One region of the Aeribacillus sp. FSL K6-1305 genome, then DNA from elsewhere that is predicted to be linked to it. Evidence: a T-box and tRNA genes for the amino acid it is inferred to sense, from the RefSeq annotation. Region 1 holds a T-box; the other holds one or more tRNA genes.
The links. A T-box is a leader RNA that pairs with one kind of tRNA and senses whether it is charged. The one in region 1 lies ahead of NST97_RS07640 (valine--tRNA ligase), so its partner is inferred to be a tRNA-Val.
Positions count from the first base shown of each region.

Region 2: it encodes a tRNA-Val, which carries the amino acid that the T-box ahead of NST97_RS07640 (valine--tRNA ligase) is inferred to sense. The anticodon was not compared.

Region 1 is NZ_JBBOQV010000001.1:1,578,837-1,588,669, forward strand. Features, by position in the region: gene NST97_RS07630 (SPOR domain-containing protein) at 1-885, opposite strand, end outside; gene NST97_RS07635 (bifunctional folylpolyglutamate synthase/dihydrofolate synthase) at 1,010-2,293, opposite strand; gene NST97_RS07640 (valine--tRNA ligase) at 2,400-5,042, opposite strand; T-box leader at 5,096-5,318, opposite strand; gene NST97_RS07645 (hypothetical protein) at 5,465-5,656, shown strand; gene ysxE (spore coat protein YsxE) at 5,675-6,688, opposite strand; gene spoVID (stage VI sporulation protein D) at 6,762-7,904, opposite strand; gene hemL (glutamate-1-semialdehyde 2,1-aminomutase) at 8,038-9,321, opposite strand; gene hemB (porphobilinogen synthase) at 9,338-9,833, opposite strand, start outside.
Region 2 is NZ_JBBOQV010000002.1:1,586,834-1,596,463, reverse strand. Features, by position in the region: gene NST97_RS17615 (isochorismate synthase) at 1-425, opposite strand, end outside; gene NST97_RS17610 (1,4-dihydroxy-2-naphthoate polyprenyltransferase) at 666-1,607, shown strand; gene NST97_RS17605 (TraR/DksA C4-type zinc finger protein) at 1,982-2,734, shown strand; tRNA gene NST97_RS17600 (tRNA-Asn) at 2,796-2,867, opposite strand; tRNA gene NST97_RS17595 (tRNA-Ile) at 2,967-3,040, opposite strand; tRNA gene NST97_RS17590 (tRNA-Gly) at 3,047-3,117, opposite strand; tRNA gene NST97_RS17585 (tRNA-His) at 3,505-3,580, opposite strand; tRNA gene NST97_RS17580 (tRNA-Phe) at 3,598-3,670, opposite strand; tRNA gene NST97_RS17575 (tRNA-Asp) at 3,781-3,856, opposite strand; tRNA gene NST97_RS17570 (tRNA-Met) at 3,859-3,935, opposite strand; tRNA gene NST97_RS17565 (tRNA-Ser) at 3,946-4,035, opposite strand; tRNA gene NST97_RS17560 (tRNA-Ile) at 4,048-4,124, opposite strand; tRNA gene NST97_RS17555 (tRNA-Met) at 4,131-4,204, opposite strand; tRNA gene NST97_RS17550 (tRNA-Ala) at 4,215-4,287, opposite strand; tRNA gene NST97_RS17545 (tRNA-Pro) at 4,302-4,375, opposite strand; tRNA gene NST97_RS17540 (tRNA-Arg) at 4,379-4,455, opposite strand; tRNA gene NST97_RS17535 (tRNA-Leu) at 4,461-4,549, opposite strand; tRNA gene NST97_RS17530 (tRNA-Gly) at 4,557-4,628, opposite strand; tRNA gene NST97_RS17525 (tRNA-Leu) at 4,635-4,716, opposite strand; tRNA gene NST97_RS17520 (tRNA-Lys) at 4,724-4,799, opposite strand; tRNA gene NST97_RS17515 (tRNA-Thr) at 4,975-5,047, opposite strand; tRNA gene NST97_RS17510 (tRNA-Val) at 5,218-5,293, opposite strand; rRNA gene NST97_RS17505 (23S ribosomal RNA) at 5,390-8,321, opposite strand; rRNA gene NST97_RS17500 (16S ribosomal RNA) at 8,460-9,630, opposite strand, start outside.

The DNA.
Region 1 (9,833 bases):
CTGTTCATTTGCCGATTTTTCTGTTTGCAGTTTTTTTACTGCTGCCAAAATTGAATCGTCTTTTATTTGACCAGCCTCATTTAATAATGACTCTACTTTCTCTTGTTCCGGGGCGGTTCCATTCACAAAAGACGAAGACAGCTTCAGCATCTCCTCAACGACCGTTTTTGTTTTTTCGTTTTCCACCTTTCCTTCCCATTTCATCTTTTTCACAAACGTTTCAATTTGATGTGATTCAGCCATGTTTTTCAACTCTTCTGCTGTCTTTTTATCCAACGCTGCCCCAATGAATACGTAATGATCGCCGCCTTGTGAAACGATAACAGAAGGCAATCCTTTAGCCTTTATCTGCCCGCTGACGGTTTCCGCCCCTTCTTTTTTTGTAAATTTTCCGGCTTGTACCATATAAACTTCAAAAACGATGTTTTCCGCACCGCTTGGCGCTGAAGCATTGCTAACGTTCTGTCTGTGAGGAGACTTTGACACATCCCTCAATTCAGATGATACAGGCATTGAATCGTTTGAAATAAATTGCAGGGCTAAAACCCCAAAACTCAGTCCAAGAATAACAGCAAATATGATCGATATCACATAATTTTTTATTTTAGGAGGCAGCGTTCTGCTATGGTTCTTTGAGAAGGCTATTTTCGGGTTTTCTTTCTTATCCTCCTCATCATCCGGCAAAATCCAAGGAAAAGATGTCTCCTCTTCGTTCTTATCCTCTGATGCTGCCATTTCTTTTTCAGCCTTCACCTTTTCCTCCCAGCTGGATACTTTTAATTGTTTGCCAGTTTCACTTGTTTCAGCAGAAACATTCGTATCGTTGGAAAAATTGTTTTCCTGACCGTTGATTTTAATGGTTATTTTCGATGATGGCTTGTCCAAAATGATCACCGCCCTTTTTTGCTGGACAAACTTTTTTTTATGCTAACATATGTAAAATAAAAAAGAACGAGACATTTGTCGCCTCGTTCATAATTGTTGTCGTTATTTTTCGACATCCTCGTACTCATGAGCTATGTTTTATATGTTTTCTCACTTCACCGATAAAATAAAGGGAACCTGTAATAATGAGAACCGTTTCGTCATCCATTGTGTTGATAATCTTTTCATAGGCAAGCTCCCAATTGTCTTCATACTCTTTATCCTTCATGTCGCAAGCCTCGTATAATTCTTTCGCATCAGCTGCTTTCGGGAAATGAAAGGTTGTAAAAATGATTCGATTTGCCGTTTGTGCAGCCTGCTTGATCATTTCTTTATATTGCTTGTCCTTCACACACGAAAATAACATGATGATTTTCTTATCAGGGTAAAACTTTTGTACAGTTTCTTTCAACGCTGCCATTCCTTCCGGATTATGTGCTCCGTCCAAAATGACTCTCGGTTTTTCCTTTACTTCTTCAAACCGCCCTTTCCAAAAAGTGCGCTTCAGTCCTTCCTGTATATGCTCTTCCTCAATGATAAACGAATAATAAACTCTTAAATAATCAAGCGTCATGACACTCAGTGCAGCATTGATCGCTTGATGGTTTCCTTTCATCTGTAATGAAAGGCTGTTATATCGTTTAAAGGGGGTTTGTACAAAAAATTCATCAAAATCTCCTGCGTGAAAATCCCTAGTGAGCCAATAATGCTTTGCTTTTTTTTCTTTTGCAACACGCTCAATGACATCAAGGGCTTCCTTTTGTTCCACAGCTGTAATGACAGGAACTCCGTTTTTAATAATGCCTGCCTTTTGCTCTGCAATCTCTTCTATCGTTGAGCCAAGGATGTTTAAATGATCATGTCCAATCATTGTAATCACTGAAAGAATAGGATTCGCAATATTCGTAGAATCCCATTTTCCCCCGAGTCCTGTTTCTAATAAAACAACATCCGGCACGTTGATTTTACCAAAATAATAAAACATCATCGCAGTAATGACTTCAAACTCTGTCGGTGCTCCAAGCTCCGTTTTCTCAAGCTCGTCAACAACCGGTTTGATCACATTGGATAGCTGCAATATTTCCTCTTCAGAAATGGGATTGCCATCTATCGTAATTCGTTCATTGAATGATTCCAAATAAGGCGAGGTGAAAGCACCTACTTTATATTCAGCGGCTTTTAACACCTCTTGCATAAAAGCAATCGTTGATCCTTTCCCGTTTGTTCCGGCTACATGAATGAAGCGGCATCTTCTTTCCGGATGATCAAGCTTTTCCATCATCCATTCCATTCGCTGGAGACCAGGCTTTATTCCAAAGGTTAGGCGGGAATGTATCCACTTGAGTGCTTCTTCATATGTTTGAAACATATAAATTCCCCTCCTTGAACTCTCGAACATTTTCAATGAATTTGAATGACCGGATGTATCATAAACGTTTTGATGGAAGAAAATCCGGGGCATACCCGGATTTGTTTTAGCCTTTCAGCTCCTGAAGTCGTTTTAACACCGCCTGCTGTTTTTCTAAATAGTCCTTTTCTTTTGCCCGCTCTTCTTCTACGACTTCTTTCGGTGCTTTTTTAATAAATCCTTCATTGGCAAGCTTTTTCTGAACGCGCTCGACTTCTTTATTCCATTTCTCTAATTCTTTTTCAAGCCGTTTGATTTCTTCTTCCACATTAATGAGTCCTTCAAGAGGAAGAAATACTTCTGCCCCGCTCACAACAGCTGTCATAGCCTTGTCAGGAGCATCAATGTTTGTATCAATTGTTAATGAGCTAGGATTGCAAAATCTCTCTAAATAGCTGCGGTTTTTCTCCAACTGGTTTTTAACTTCTTCACTATGAGCATGAATGATCATATCCACCTGCTTCTTCATCGGTGTGTTCACTTCAGCGCGAATATTACGGACTGAGCGAATCACATCAACTAGAAGCTTCATTTCGTTTGCAGCTTTTTCATCAGAAAGCTCCTGACGTACAACCGGCCATGAAGCAATTGTAATCGATTCTCCCTGATGAGGAAGGTGCTGCCAAATTTCTTCTGTTATAAACGGCATAAAAGGATGAAGGAGTCGCAATGTTTGATCTAACACATATGCCAAAACGGAACGAGTTGTCTTTTTCGCTTCCTCATCATTTCCGTACAGCGGAATTTTTGCCATTTCAATATACCAGTCGCAAAAATCATCCCAAATAAAATTGTACAGCACCCGACCGGCTTCGCCAAATTCATATTTTTCCGCAAGTCTTGTGACAAGCTCAATCGTTTCATTTAACCGTGTGAGAATCCATTTATCTACCACTGATTTTTTTCCGTTTAAATCAATTTCTTCATATGTTAAACCGTTCAAATTCATCAGTACAAAGCGGGAGGCGTTCCATATTTTATTGGCAAAATTCCACACGGCTTCTACTTTTTCAAAGCTAAATCTTAAATCCTGTCCTGGGCTTGAGCCGGTAGCTAAAAAGTAGCGCAAAGAGTCCGCACCGTATTTGTCAATAACATCCATCGGATCGACGCCATTGCCTAATGATTTGCTCATTTTTCTTCCTTCTGAATCGCGCACAAGTCCATGAATCAAAACATCTTTAAACGGTCTTTTCCCAGTAAACTCCAATCCTTGGAAAATCATCCGCGAAACCCAAAAGAAAATAATGTCATACCCGGTAACAAGGACATCTGTCGGATAATAGCGTTTATAATCTTTTGCCTCTTTATCAGGCCAGCCCATTGTTGAAAACGGCCATAAAGCAGAGCTGAACCATGTATCTAACACATCTGGATCCTGCTCCCAATTTTCAATATCTTTAGGCGGCTCATGATCAACATAAACTTCGCCTGTTTCCTTATGATACCAAGCTGGAATGCGATGTCCCCACCATAACTGACGGGAAATACACCAGTCGCGAATGTTTTCCAGCCAATGCAAATACGTTTTTTCAAATCGTTCAGGAATAAAATGAACTTTCCCTTCTGTTTTCTGAAGGTTCAAAGCAGCTTCGGCCAAAGGCTTCATTTTCACAAACCATTGAGTTGATAAATACGGCTCGATAACTGCTCCGCTTCGTTCACTATGGCCTACGGAATGGATATGCTCTTCAATTTTAAATAAAATTCCTTCCTCCTGCAGGTCTTTCACCAACTGCTTCCGGCATTCAAAGCGATCCATTCCTTCATATTTTCCCGCTTTTTCATTCATTGTCCCGTCTTCATTCATGACTAATATTCTTTCTAAATTGTGGCGGTTTCCGATTTCAAAGTCGTTCGGATCGTGTGCAGGAGTTATTTTTACTGCTCCTGAACCGAATTCCATATCGACATATTCATCTGCGACGATCGGAATTTCCCGTCCTGTTATTGGCAGCTTCACTGTTTTTCCGATTAAATGCTTATACCTATCATCATCAGGATGAACTGCCACTGCTGTATCCCCAAGCATCGTTTCCGGGCGAGTGGTCGCGACTTCAATATATCCGGATCCATCAGCCAGCGGATATTTTAAATGATAAAGTGCCCCTTTCACTTCTTTATAAATGACTTCGATATCGGAAAGGGCTGTTTTTGTCACCGGATCCCAGTTAATAATGTACTCTCCTCGGTAAATAAGACCTTTTTTATAAAGCGATACAAAAACCTCTCTTACAGCTTTTGAAAGACCTTCATCAAGGGTGAACCTCTCTCTTGTGTAGTCAAGACCTAGGCCTAATTTTGCCCATTGTTTGCGAATATGGTCTGCATATTCTTCCTTCCATTTCCATGTTTCTTCTACAAATTTTTCCCGCCCGAGATCATACCGACTTTTCCCTTCTTCGCGCAGTTTTGCTTCCACCTTGGCTTGTGTGGCGATTCCCGCATGATCCATCCCTGGCAGCCACAAAACATCGTACCCTTGCATTCGCTTCATTCGGGTAATAATATCTTGAAGAGTTGTATCCCATGCATGTCCAAGGTGAAGCTTACCGGTGACGTTTGGCGGAGGAATAACGATCGTGAAAGGAGTTTTCCCCTCATCATCTTTTGCTTCAAAAAATTTTCCCTCGAGCCAAAATGCATACCGATCCTCTTCAACCGTTTTCGGATCGTATTTTGGGGAAAGAGTGATTTCTGAATTCGACATATTTATGAAAACCTCCTTATTTTCATTCTAAAATATAAAAACTCCTTCCATCCTAAAAGGACGAAAGGAGATGTTTTCGCGGTACCACCTTTTTTCACAGATACGTCTGTGCACTTCTTTCAGGTAACGGCTAATGCCGGCTCCCTTTACTAAAAGCTTTCAAGGAAGCTGCTCCAGGGCGACTTTCCAACGGGATCTCCTAGGAAATCTTCCAGCCTGCGATTTCCCTCTCTGGAAGGAGTCGTTCGTTGTACTACTCCCCTTCAACACATTTTCACAAACTATATAAATTTCTATATTTAATAGTACTAAAAAATTGTTTTTTTCGTCAATATTTTCCCCATCTTCCTTAACCTTTAAACAAAAATCACAAAATGTTCTTTATTTCATAATATAAATTAACAAAGTTGAAGGTGATCAGCATGAGAAAAAAAATAAAACCATACTATATTCAATCGTTTATTAAACAATTCCGATCTACTCTTGAACAGTTCATCGTTCCTTTAACGATTTTTCAGGGAATTCGAACAATCCTTTTACCAACTATGTTTGATATTATTTTATTAGCCATTTTACTATTTCTAGCAGCCGCGTTGTATATGGAACGGGGTTGAAGCTGACAGATCCCCCATTCATTCTGATGCCAATGAATCGTTTTCTAGTTTTTCATTCCATTTTAAAGCAATGTACCCGGTATTTTTCATTTGCCAGTATGCTCTTAACAGCTGTTTGCAATATTCTAATTCTCCCTTTTCGCTTTTCTTTTTTTGATATTGCCGGACAAGCTTTAATAATTTGGCTGGATAAGATAAATAGCTTATCAACAGCAATCTCTCAGTTTTTGTTAAAGGAAGCACTTTTTCGTACTCTGATATATATTGCACATTTTCATCACTAACGGTTGGTTCTGCTTCGGAGAGGTTCATAAACATTAAGAAAAGGTCATAAATTGGAGTAGCAAATGCTGCATCTTCCATATTAATAAAATAAATTTTCCCTTTTGGATCTAACAGAAAATGAGATAAGGAGACATTTACTTTGTTCAGTGCAATTCGCATGTGAGGGGATTGCTTTATTTCGTTATACCACTCATCAAGCTTTGCTTCAGCAAATAAGATGGCTTGCCTCGTTTCAAAATAATAGCTGAAGACCGCCAATTCAAAAGGCGACATATACCATTTTTTTTCGATTTGTTCCATAAATGCTTCCAGCAGGTTGAAATTTCTCTTCCACTTGTTCTGAATCTGTTGATACTCATTTTCGAGCTGAACTAGAGGTATGTTGATTTCCTGTTTTGTTTTTTTATGGAGTTTCGCTAAGTGGTAAAAAAGGATTGAGGCATTTTTTTCATCAACGATTGAACCTTCCATCCAAGGCATTAAATAAAACGATTTCGTTGAGTCATTAACAAACACATTTCCGTTCGTTGTCCTATAAATCGGCACGATTCCTAAAGATGGAAAGTCGTGAAAAATTGAATATAATTTTAGAATGTTTCTTTGCTTTTTAATCGTTGTTCGTTTTAAAGCATATGTTCTTTTTTCACAATGAATTTTCAAGACATTTTTTGTTTTTTTCTCTAAATAAATCGGTTTGATTGGATAATGCTGCAAAATCCTCATGGCCGTTTTCAGATCATCGCTCATCTTCCCACACGCCTTTAAAGAAAATAAAGAAAAGCTTGAGGTGGTTGGATCCCTCTCAAGCCGCTTGCAAAAATTACGTTTGTTGTGTTTCAAGAACCGGGATATATAAAATGTCTCCTTCACTAATCTCTTTATCATGGTGAAATTGATTTACTCGATTGAGCTGCTGAAGCGTAATGTTGTAGCGTTCGCAAATATTTTCGAGCGAGTCTCCCTGCTGGACAATGTACATTCTTAATTTAGAAAATTCTTCTTCCTCATTTTTCGTAAACAATTTTGTTAAATATAAGGTGTTATCATTTTTCCTTACAGATTCTTTTTCTTCATCGTCTTTTTCGACATAATTGGAAATTTTATTGATCACTGGCTTTTCTTCTTCTATGCGGCCTTTCTCTTCCAAACTGACTTGATTTTTCTTCGCTTCAACAGTGAATGTATCGTAATCCGTTTCCGTTTCTTCTTCTCTCTTTAATGGCATCATAAAAACAATGTCTGATGTCTCTTCATTGTCATCCTTTTGAACAGCATCACGATCATGTTCGATTTGCTCATTTTGATCGCGTTCGGCTGTATCGAATTCGAAATATTCATTAAGACTTTTCTGTTCATTGTCTTTTTCAATATTTTCCGCTTTGTTGATTGGTTCATCGTTGAAACGATTTTCTTTGATCGTTGATTCGGTTTCATCTTCTTCCCTTACATCAGACTGTCGAACGGATGAGATTTCCGCTTCAGCATCTATGATCTCGTCCACTTCATTTGCAGCAGTTTCTTCCGCCTGCTCTTCTCGAATTCCGTAAATGGATAGATCAGCTATAAGCTTTAAACCATTTGCTTCCGGAAAATCATAATCAAATGATTCAATCGCCACAAACACCTCTTCTAAATTGGCAATTCTTTTTTTCGGTATTGTAATATCGACCGGAAGCTCGTGTCTAAATTCCATTACACCGTCATTTCTCGCTTCTACATTTTGTATATAACGGGCGATGGAGGAGGTTTGAAGAAGTTTATCATTCTGTTGCTCCTCTCCATCGAATTTGTATTCTCCGGAAAGCTCTAGAGCACCTTTTATCGTTACATATCCATCATGTTCTTCAATTGAGATGTCAGGTTCCAGTGAAATGGACAATAGTTCAGAAGGTTGAAAATGATGGCGAAACAAGACCGATTCCTCTACCGAAAATCGTAAAACGGACGTTTCTTCAATGGACATGCGGACTTCCTCCTTTCTCCAATCAATCTAATTTATCGTGCCATTAAAGATGTATGAAGGAGGATGGCAAAATATGCACGGGAAACAAAAATAAAAGGACCAGCTTCAATCAGAAGCTAGTCCTTTTAGCTCGTTATCTCAAAACCGAAAAAGCTTTTTCACATGCTTCAATTGTTTTTTCAATATCTTCATCCGAATGCTCTGTTGACAGAAACATTCCTTCAAATTGGGAAGGCGGCAAGTAAATGCCTTCATCCGCCATAACACGATAATACTTTGCAAAAAAATCAAGGTTTGATGTTTTTGCTTTTTCGTAATTGACAACATCTTCATTTGTAAAGAAAAATCCGATCATTGATCCCGCTCTATTAATCGTATGAGGGATTTCATATTTCTGAGCAGCTTTGCGCAATCCTTCCTCTAATTTATCCGCTTTTCTTTTAAATTCTTTATATGTGTCTGGTGTAAGCTGAATGAGTGTTTCATATCCGGCTGTCATCGCAAGCGGATTTCCTGAAAGTGTCCCCGCTTGATAGATAGGACCGACAGGAGCGATTTTTTCCATGATGTCCGCCCGTCCGCCATAGGCCCCGACTGGAAGTCCTCCTCCAATGACTTTCCCCAAACATGTCAAATCCGGAGTCACTCCAAAGTATCCTTGGGCGCAATGATAGTCAACGCGAAAACCGGTCATCACTTCGTCAAAAATCAGAAGCGATTCGTATTGTTTGGTGATCTCGCGCAAGCCTTCTAAAAAGCCTTCTTTAGGCGGTACAACACCCATATTTCCGGCTACTGGCTCGACGATCACGGCAGCTATGTCTTCGCCAAATTTTTCAAAAGCAAAGCGGACGCTCTCTAAATCATTATATGGAACAGTAATCGTATGCTGGGCAATTCCTTCCGGCACCCCTGGACTATCCGGAAGCCCTAATGTGGCAACTCCTGATCCAGCCTTAATGAGCAGCGAATCTCCATGGCCATGATAACATCCTTCAAATTTTAAAATTTTATTTCTTCCCGTATATCCGCGGGCAAGGCGCAATGCGCTCATTGTCGCTTCCGTACCAGAGTTCACCATCCGCACAATTTCAACGGAAGGAACCCTCTCCACAACGAGCTCCGCCAGCTTATTTTCAATCAAGGTCGGCGCCCCAAAGCTCGTTCCTTGTTCCGCTATTTTCTTTAATGCTTCAACAACTCTGTCATTGGCATGTCCTAAAATTAACGGTCCCCATGAAAGAACATAATCAATATATTCGTTGCCATCAATGTCATACACTTTAGAACCTTTTCCGCGCTCAATAAAGATCGGATTCATTTGAACGGATTTAAACGCGCGCACAGGGCTGTTGACCCCGCCGGGCATCAACGTCTTCGCTTTTTCAAATGCTTTTATCGAACGTTCATATTTCATGAAATGAGCCCCCTTTTCAATAATCAGACTGTTCATCTAACCAACGGGCAACATCTTTTGCATGGTACGTAATCATTAAATCCGCGCCGGCTCTTTTCATGCTTGTAAGCATTTCAAGGACAGTGCCTTTTTCATCAATCCATCCATTTTCAGCTGCCGCTTTAATCATTGAGTACTCGCCGCTTACATTATAAGCAACGACAGGAAGGTTAAAATGATTTTTAACATCACGGACAATGTCTAAATAAGAAAGCGCCGGTTTCACAATTAAAAAATCGCATCCTTGTTCAACATCTGCTTCTGCTTCCCTTAATGCCTCCAGCCTGTTAGCCGGATCCATCTGGTACGTCTTCCGATCACCGAATTTCGGCGTGCTTTCAGCTGCTTCCCGGAACGGACCGTAAAAAGCACTGGCATATTTGACCGCATATGACATAATTGGAATATGAACAAAGCCTTCTTCATCAAGCGCTTCCCGAATGGCTGCGACAAATCCGTCCATCATATTGGAT
Region 2 (9,630 bases), on a different contig from region 1:
AAAGTGAATCGTGCTTCATGAAACGGTTTCCATTTTGAAGAATTCGCATTTTTTAAAGGGTCAAAAGAAAAACCCCCAAAAAGAAGCGGACCCGTTCCAATCGGATGGGCGCCTTCAATTTGTATATGCTCTTTCCAATCTTTCCACTTTGAATAAATGTCAAAAAAACGGTTGGAAAATTTTTTGTCTGACGTCAATTCGAGCTCAACACCAATTCCACAAAGGATAAATGTACGATCAGGTGTCGCCCAATAAAATCTTTTCCCTGCATAAGCCGATTGAAAGCTTGAGAAAATCTGGAGCGGATCTTTCTCCTTGATTTCAAATACATAACTTAAAATGATTGGATGGGAATATTTTTTGGCATGATTGACAGCATTCGCAACTTTATCCCTCAATGTATCTGAACATGGAATTGAAACCAAAGATGATCCCTCCATAACCGAAAAATAGCTTATATTAAGATACACCTGTTCAAAATTTATGTCAACTATATTATAGAATGACGCAATGCAAAACAACAAGCAAACAAACTGCTCAGCTCTTTGATGGGGCTTGAGCATTTATTCCAATGAAAAACAATTGACACTCTTTCGACATTTTTCTAGACTAGGTTGTGGGGAATAGCTTTCGTTTTCAGAATGAAATAAAGGAGAGAACATATTATGCATCCTAAAACGGAGTCACATAATGTACCCATTATAAAAGCTGAACGAGGGTTTCGGGCTTGGTGGATGCTTTTAAGACCCCATACATTAACTGCAGCATTTGTCCCCGTGATTGTCGGAACTCTTTTGGCACTGCAAGTAGGACCCATTCATATTGGACTTTTTCTTACAATGCTTACTGCCTCGTTGTTAATTCAAACAGCCACAAACTTATTTAATGAATATTTCGATTATAAACGAGGTCTTGATACAGAAGAATCTGTCGGAATTGGAGGAGCAATTGTCCGAAATGGCTTCAAGCCCCAAACCGTTTTAAATTTAGCAATCACATGTATTGTTGTCTCTATCCTATTGGGAATTTACATTTGTCTCCAGTCAAGCTGGTGGTTGGCATTAGTCGGTTCAATTTGTATGGCAGTAGGATACTTATATACTGGAGGTCCATATCCAATCGCTTACACGCCGTTTGGCGAGCTAGCTTCAGGTTTATTTATGGGAGTCGTTATTATCCTTATTTCCTTTTTTATTCAGACAGGTTATCTAACTTCAACAGCTTTCATTCATTCGATCCCGATTGCGATCACGATCGGCGCCATCATGCTTGCGAATAACATAAGAGACTTAGACGGCGATAAGGAAAACGGAAGAAAAACATTAGCAATTTTGCTTGGCCGCCAGAATGCAATTCGATTTTTAGCAATTATGTTTATTGTTTCTTACTGTCTCATTTTTATTATGATCATTTTTGATTATTCCACATGGTGGTCTATTCTAGCTTTTCTTAGCATTCCAAAAGCTATTCAGGCGGTGAAGCGATTTGTCGGCAAAACAAAGCCTATTGAAATGATGCCGGCCATGAAAGCAACATCGCAAACAAACACTTTATTAGGCTTTTTGCTTGCTGCAGGTTTGCTCATAAGCACCATCATATCTCAGTAACACGATAGTATGTTTACTATCGTGTTTTTTTATTAAGCTTTACTGTGAAATTTGTTCTGTATCATCCACTCGCAATTTCAATATGCTGAGCAAATATTTTGTCCTGAAAAAACATCTCGATAGGTCACAGCCTCTTTATCGGATAGCCAGCCTGTTTCTCAGCCGAATGATGTTGTGGTAGCCTTTCAAGTGCCATCAGCTTCAAAGCATAGCGTTAAAAAAGGCGTGGAAGCAGCAATCCTTTCCTGACATGTTTTAAAATGATGATGAAATTTATGGCTGCAAAGGTGAATTTTTTTCATGATTTTAAAGTTATAATTTATTCCTTTTCGTCCAAAATAGCTTTAGATTCTAAAAAAGAAGGTGTCTTTCATATGGACATGGACGAAAAAAAATTAAAGGAATTTCAAAAGCAATTAATATTCATGAAAAATGAGATTGAAAAACGTTGGGATAATAACGATCATTTTCAATTGGAAAAAGGGCTGGACCATGAATCAACTGGAGAGCTTTCCAGCTACGACAATCACCCCGGAGACGATGCGACCGAACTGTATGAAAGAGAAAAAGATTTAGCATTAAATAAACATTTAGAAAAAGAATATGAAGAGATCGTTGAAGCATTAGAAAGAATTCATGAGGGCACTTACGGTACTTGTTCCGTCTGCGGAAAAAAAATTGATGAAGACCGTCTCAAAGCCATACCGACAGCCAAAACATGCAAAGAACATACTCTAGTTCAAACGATTTCTCATGAAAGACCTGTAGAGGAAGAAATACTTGATGCGACTTTTCACGGATCCTCTCAAATCGACCATGAAAATACCGCTGTTACTGAACCGTATGATTATTTTCAAGATGTTATCGAATACGGAACGTCAGAAACACCGCAAGATGTAAGAACTCCACCGTTATCGTACGGAGATATGTATAATTCCGATGATGAAATTGGATATATTGAAGATATTGAAAACTTCATTTATACAGATATTGAGGGAAAAAACGTAAACGTCTATCCGTCACATGAACATAAACAATATGAAAAAATGCTTGATGAAGAGGATTTAACAGTTTTATGGGGAGATCTTCCATTAACAGAAAAAGAACCATATACGAAAAATGATTAAAATTACAAGAAGACAAAAAAAAGCGTTGCAAACTGCAACGCTTTTTTTGATTTCGAAATGACTCCGCAGGCAGGATTCGAACCTGCGACCGTTCGGTTAACAGCCGAATGCTCTACCACTGAGCTACTGCGGAATATAAAAAAAATTTAAGGCATTTTGCCAAATAGAACAGCTTTTGACTGACAATTGCAGCAATGTCAATTGCCCAACTAGGCTGCTAAAAAAATAGCAATGGGCCTGAGTGGACTTGAACCACCGACCTCACGCTTATCAGGCGTGCGCTCTAACCAGCTGAGCTACAAGCCCATATTAAGCGGGTGATGGGAATCGAACCCACGACATCAGCTTGGAAGGCTGAGGTTTTACCACTAAACTACACCCGCGCGAAAATATTTATTTTTCTATTTAAATGATAAACACGCATTTTCCATGCCTCTTCCTCTTCCAGCACTGTTCGAGGATGTAAATGCGTCGAGGCAACTCGCAGATTATTCATTGAAGTGTCGCTCGTGGCTGAGGTTTTACCACTAAACTACACCCGCACGAAAATATTTATTTTTCTATTTAAATGATAAACACGCATTTTCCATGCCTCTTCCTCTTCCAGCATTGTTCGAGGATGTAAATGCGTCGAGGTAACTCGCAGATTATTCATTGAAGTGTCGCTCGTGGCTGAGGTTTTACCACTAAACTACACCCGCATAATAAGCTGATAATAGAAATAAATACTTATTTTCAATGCCATATTATCTATCTCTACTATAGGCAAATGGGGCGACTGATGGGAATCGAACCCACGAATGCCAGAGCCACAATCTGGTGCGTTAACCACTTCGCCACAGTCGCCGCAATTAATAAAACAATGGCTCGGGACGGAATCGAACCGCCGACACAAGGATTTTCAGTCCTTTGCTCTACCGACTGAGCTACCGAGCCGTAAAACTCCGATAAAAAGTTATGTACAATCCATCATTAAAGAAAGAATTCATTGACACAACCTGCTGTACTTGAAAAATTCCTCCTACAGCTGTTGAATCAATAATTAATGGCGGTCCCGACGGGAATCGAACCCGCGATCTCCTGCGTGACAGGCAGGCATGTTAACCGCTACACTACGGGACCATTGGTTGCGGGGGCAGGATTTGAACCTGCGACCTTCGGGTTATGAGCCCGACGAGCTACCGGACTGCTCCACCCCGCGATAATAATGACGGAGGAGGAGGGATTCGAACCCCCGCGCGGTTTGACCCGCCTCTCGGTTTTCAAGACCGACCCCTTCAGCCAGACTTGGGTACTCCTCCATATAATAAAGATGGTGGACCTTGCAGGATTCGAACCTGCGACCGGACGGTTATGAGCCGTCTGCTCTGACCAGCTGAGCTAAAGGTCCGAAAAATGGCGGTGGAGGGGATCGAACCCCCGACCTCACGGGTATGAACCGTACGCTCTAGCCAGCTGAGCTACACCGCCAAATTAAATATGGAGCCTAGCGGGATCGAACCGCTGACCTCCTGCGTGCAAAGCAGGCGCTCTCCCAGCTGAGCTAAGGCCCCTTTAAATTCCCTGATCGGGAAGACAGGATTCGAACCTGCGACCCCATGGTCCCAAACCATGTGCTCTACCAAGCTGAGCTACTTCCCGATATGGCGCGCCCGAGAGGAGTCGAACCCCTAACCTTTTGATCCGTAGTCAAACGCTCTATCCAATTGAGCTACGGGCGCAAATATGGTGCCGAGGACCGGACTTGAACCGGTACGGTAGTCACCTACCGCAGGATTTTAAGTCCTGTGCGTCTGCCAATTCCGCCACCCCGGCAGAGAAAAGCGGAAGACGGGATTCGAACCCGCGACCCCCACCTTGGCAAGGTGGTGTTCTACCACTGAACTACTTCCGCGTATTATGCGGGTGGAGGGACTTGAACCCCCACGCCGTAAGGCGCTAGATCCTAAGTCTAGTGCGTCTGCCAATTCCGCCACACCCGCGTCAAAATGGTGAGCCATGGAGGATTCGAACCTCCGACCCTCTGATTAAAAGTCAGATGCTCTACCGACTGAGCTAATGGCTCATAAAAAATTTTTTCTCCTAATCCATTTTTCATTTGTCAGATGTCCCTTCCTCTGCCAGTCTTTTCGAGGATGTTGGATGCGTCGGGACAACTCTCTGATTGTTCGTCGAAGCATTGCTCGTTGCTCTGACGACTAATCTAAAAGCTCCTGCTCAATATGCAACACCTTTAATGATGCCGGCGAGAGGAATCGAACCCCCAACCTACTGATTACGATTCAGTTGCTCTGCCAATTGAGCTACACCGGCATGATGAATACAACAATCAATAATCAGTCTTGCTTCATTTGATCGTCGTTTGATCGTCGTTCCAATCTTAGAAATCTTGTCCAAGGAAAAGTTCAATTGGTACGATGAAGCAGCATGAAAGACGATATCTCGACCGTGCTTTGCCAATTGAGCTGAATCGATATACTGTATGGTGGAGGATGACGGGATCGAACCGCCGACCCCTTGCTTGTAAGGCAAGTGCTCTCCCAGCTGAGCTAATCCTCCAATTCAAAAATCACCAGAGGACATATGCAAAGTAAATAAAAGTCCATAATTCTTTCAAAACTAGATAACGGTTCCTTCACGAATAGATGCTCTTACTTGGTTAAGTCCTCGATCGATTAGTATCCGTCAGCTCCACGTGTCACCACGCTTCCACCTCGGACCTATCTACCTCGTCATCTTCAAGGGATCTTACTCGCTTTTCGCGATGGGAAATCTCATCTTGAGGGGGGCTTCACGCTTAGATGCTTTCAGCGCTTATCCCTTCCGCACATAGCTACCCAGCGGTGCCCCTGGCGGGACAACTGGTACACCAGCGGTGCGTCCATCCCGGTCCTCTCGTACTAAGGACAGCTCCTCTCAAATTTCCTGCGCCCGCGACGGATAGGGACCGAACTGTCTCACGACGTTCTGAACCCAGCTCGCGTACCGCTTTAATGGGCGAACAGCCCAACCCTTGGGACCGACTACAGCCCCAGGATGCGATGAGCCGACATCGAGGTGCCAAACCTCCCCGTCGATGTGGACTCTTGGGGGAGATCAGCCTGTTATCCCCGGGGTAGCTTTTATCCGTTGAGCGATGGCCCTTCCATGCGGAACCACCGGATCACTAAGCCCGACTTTCGTCCCTGCTCGACTTGTAGGTCTCGCAGTCAAGCTCCCTTCTGCCTTTGCACTCTCCGAATGATTTCCAACCATTCTGAGGGAACCTTTGGGCGCCTCCGTTACCTTTTAGGAGGCGACCGCCCCAGTCAAACTGCCCACCTGACACTGTCTCCCGCCCCGATCAGGGGCGCGGGTTAGAATGTCAGTACAGCCAGGGTAGTATCCCACCGTCGCCTCAGCGCAAGCTGGCGCTCACGCGTCTCTGGCTCCTACCTATCCTGTACAAGCTGTACCCACATTCAATATCAGGCTGCAGTAAAGCTCCACGGGGTCTTTCCGTCCTGTCGCGGGTAACCTGCATCTTCACAGGTACTATAATTTCACCGAGTCTCTCGTTGAGACAGTGCCCAGATCGTTACGCCTTTCGTGCGGGTCGGAACTTACCCGACAAGGAATTTCGCTACCTTAGGACCGTTATAGTTACGGCCGCCGTTTACTGGGGCTTCGGTTCGCACCTTCGCTTTTCGCTAAGCGCTCCCCTTAACCTTCCAGCACCGGGCAGGCGTCAGCCCCTATACTTCACCTTACGGTTTCGCAGAGACCTGTGTTTTTGCTAAACAGTCGCCTGGGCCTTTTCACTGCGGCTCATCATGGCTTATCACCTTGATGAGCACCCCTTCTCCCGAAGTTACGGGGTCATTTTGCCGAGTTCCTTAACGAGAGTTCTCTCGCTCACCTTAGGATTCTCTCCTCGCCTACCTGTGTCGGTTTGCGGTACGGGCACCTCTCACCTCGCTAGAGGCTTTTCTTGGCAGTGTGGAATCGGGAACTTCGGTACTTCCTTTCCCTCGCCATCACAGCTCAAGCACACGGCAAGCGGATTTGCCTGCTTGCCAGCCTAACTGCTTGGACGCGCACATCCAGCCGCGCGCTTGCCCTATCCTCCTGCGTCCCCCCATTGCTCAAACGGTGAGGAGGTGGTACAGGAATATCAACCTGTTGTCCATCACCTACGCCTTTCGGCCTCGGCTTAGGTCCCGACTAACCCTGAGCGGACGAGCCTTCCTCAGGAAACCTTAGGCTTTCGGCGGAGGGGATTCTCACCCCTCTTTCGCTACTCATACCGGCATTCTCACTTCTAAGCGCTCCACCGGTCCTTCCGGTCCGGCTTCGATGCCCTTAGAACGCTCTCCTACCGCTGACACCAACGGTGTCAACCCGCAGCTTCGGTGATACGTTTAGCCCCGGTACATTTTCGGCGCAGAGCCACTCGACCAGTGAGCTATTACGCACTCTTTAAATGGTGGCTGCTTCTAAGCCAACATCCTGGTTGTCTAAGCAGCTCCACATCCTTTTCCACTTAACGTATACTTTGGGACCTTAGCTGGCGGTCTGGGCTGTTTCCCTTTTGACCACGGATCTTATCACTCGCAGTCTGACTCCCAAGGATAAGTCATTGGCATTCGGAGTTTGACTGAATTCGGTAACCCGATGGGGGCCCCTCGTCCAATCAGTGCTCTACCTCCAAGACTCTTCCCTTGAGGCTAGCCCTAAAGCTATTTCGGAGAGAACCAGCTATCTCCAAGTTCGATTGGCATTTCACCCCTACCCACACCTCATCCCCGCACTTTTCAACGTGCGTGGGTTCGGGCCTCCAGCAAGTGTTACCTTGCCTTCACCCTGGACATGGGTAGATCACCTGGTTTCGGGTCTGCGACCTCGTACTATTTCGCCCTCTTCAGACTCGCTTTCGCTGCGGCTCCGCCTTTCGGCTTAACCTTGCACGAAATCGCAACTCGCCGGTTCATTCTACAAAAGGCACGCCATCACCCGTTAATGGGCTCTGACTACTTGTAGGCACACGGTTTCAGGTTCTCTTTCACTCCCCTCCCGGGGTGCTTTTCACCTTTCCCTCACGGTACTGGTTCACTATCGGTCACTAGGGAGTATTTAGCCTTGGGAGATGGTCCTCCCTGCTTCCGACGGGATTTCACGTGTCCCGCCGTACTCAGGATCCACTCGGGAGGGAACGGAGTTTCGACTACAGGGTTGTTACCTTCTCTGACGGGCCTTTCCAGACCTCTTCGTCTACCCCGTTCCTTTGTCACTCCTTAATCGAGTGTCCTACAACCCCAAGAGGCACGCCTCTTGGTTTGGGCTGTTCCCGTTTCGCTCGCCGCTACTCAGGGAATCGCTGTTGCTTTCTCTTCCTCCGGGTACTTAGATGTTTCAGTTCCCCGGGTTGCCCTCCATACCCTATGGATTCAGGTATGGATACTGCCCCATTACGGACAGTGGGTTCCCCCATTCGGACATCTCCGGATCGACGCTTACTTACAGCTCCCCGAAGCATTTCGGTGTTTGTCCCGTCCTTCATCGGCTCCTAGTGCCAAGGCATCCACCGTGCGCCCTTTCTAACTTAACCGTTTCTTCCTAACATGAGCGATCTATTCGTGAATGTCTTTCCGTTATCCAGTTTTCAAAGAACAATCAAGAAGGATATGATCCTTCAAAACTAAACAAAACGGAAAAGCGCACCCTATTTCAATGTATATATCCTTAGAAAGGAGGTGATCCAGCCGCACCTTCCGATACGGCTACCTTGTTACGACTTCACCCCAATCATTTGTCCCACCTTCGGCGGCTGGCTCCCGTAAGGGTTACCCCACCGACTTCGGGTGTTACAAACTCTCGTGGTGTGACGGGCGGTGTGTACAAGACCCGGGAACGTATTCACCGCGGCATGCTGATCCGCGATTACTAGCGATTCCGGCTTCATGCAGGCGAGTTGCAGCCTGCAATCCGAACTGAGAGTGGTTTTTTGGGATTCGCTCCACCTCGCGGTTTCGCTGCCCTTTGTACCACCCATTGTAGCACGTGTGTAGCCCAGGTCATAAGGGGCATGATGATTTGACGTCATCCCCACCTTCCTCCGACTTTTAGCCGGCAGTCACCTTAGAGTGCCCAACTGAATGCTGGCAACTAAGGTCAAGGGTTGCGCTCGTTGCGGGACTTAACCCAACATCTCACGACACGAGCTGACGACAACCATGCACCACCTGTCACCCTGTCCCCGAAAGGGGAACGCCCTATCTCTAGGGTTGTCAGGGGATGTCAAGACCTGGTAAGGTTCTTCGCGTTGCTTCGAATTAAACCACATGCTCCACCGCTTGTGCGGGTCCCCGTCAATTCCTTTGAGTTTCAGCCTTGCGGCCGTACTCCCCAGGCGGAGTGCTTAATGCGTTTGCTGCAGCACTAAAGGGTGGATACCCTCTAACACTTAGCACTCATCGTTTACGGCGTGGACTACCAGGGTATCTAATCCTGTTCGCTCCCCACGCTTTCGCGCCTCAGCGTCAGTTACAGGCCAGAGAGCCGCCTTCGCCACTGGTGTTCCTCCACATCTCTACGCATTTCACCGCTACACGTGGAATTCCGCTCCCCTCTCCTGCACTCAAGTTCCCCAGTTTCCAATGGCCGCTCGCGGTTGAGCCGCGAGATTTCACATCAGACTTAAGGAACCGCCTGCGCGCGCTTTACGCCCAATAATTCCGGACAACGCTTGCCACCTACGTATTACCGCGGCTGCTGGCACGTAGTTAGCCGTGGCTTCCTCGTCAGGTACCGTCAAGGTACCGCCCTGTTCGAACGGTACTTGTTCTTCCCTGACAACAGAGCTTTACGATCCGAAGACCTTCTTCGCTCACGCGGCGTTGCTCCGTCAGACTTTCGTC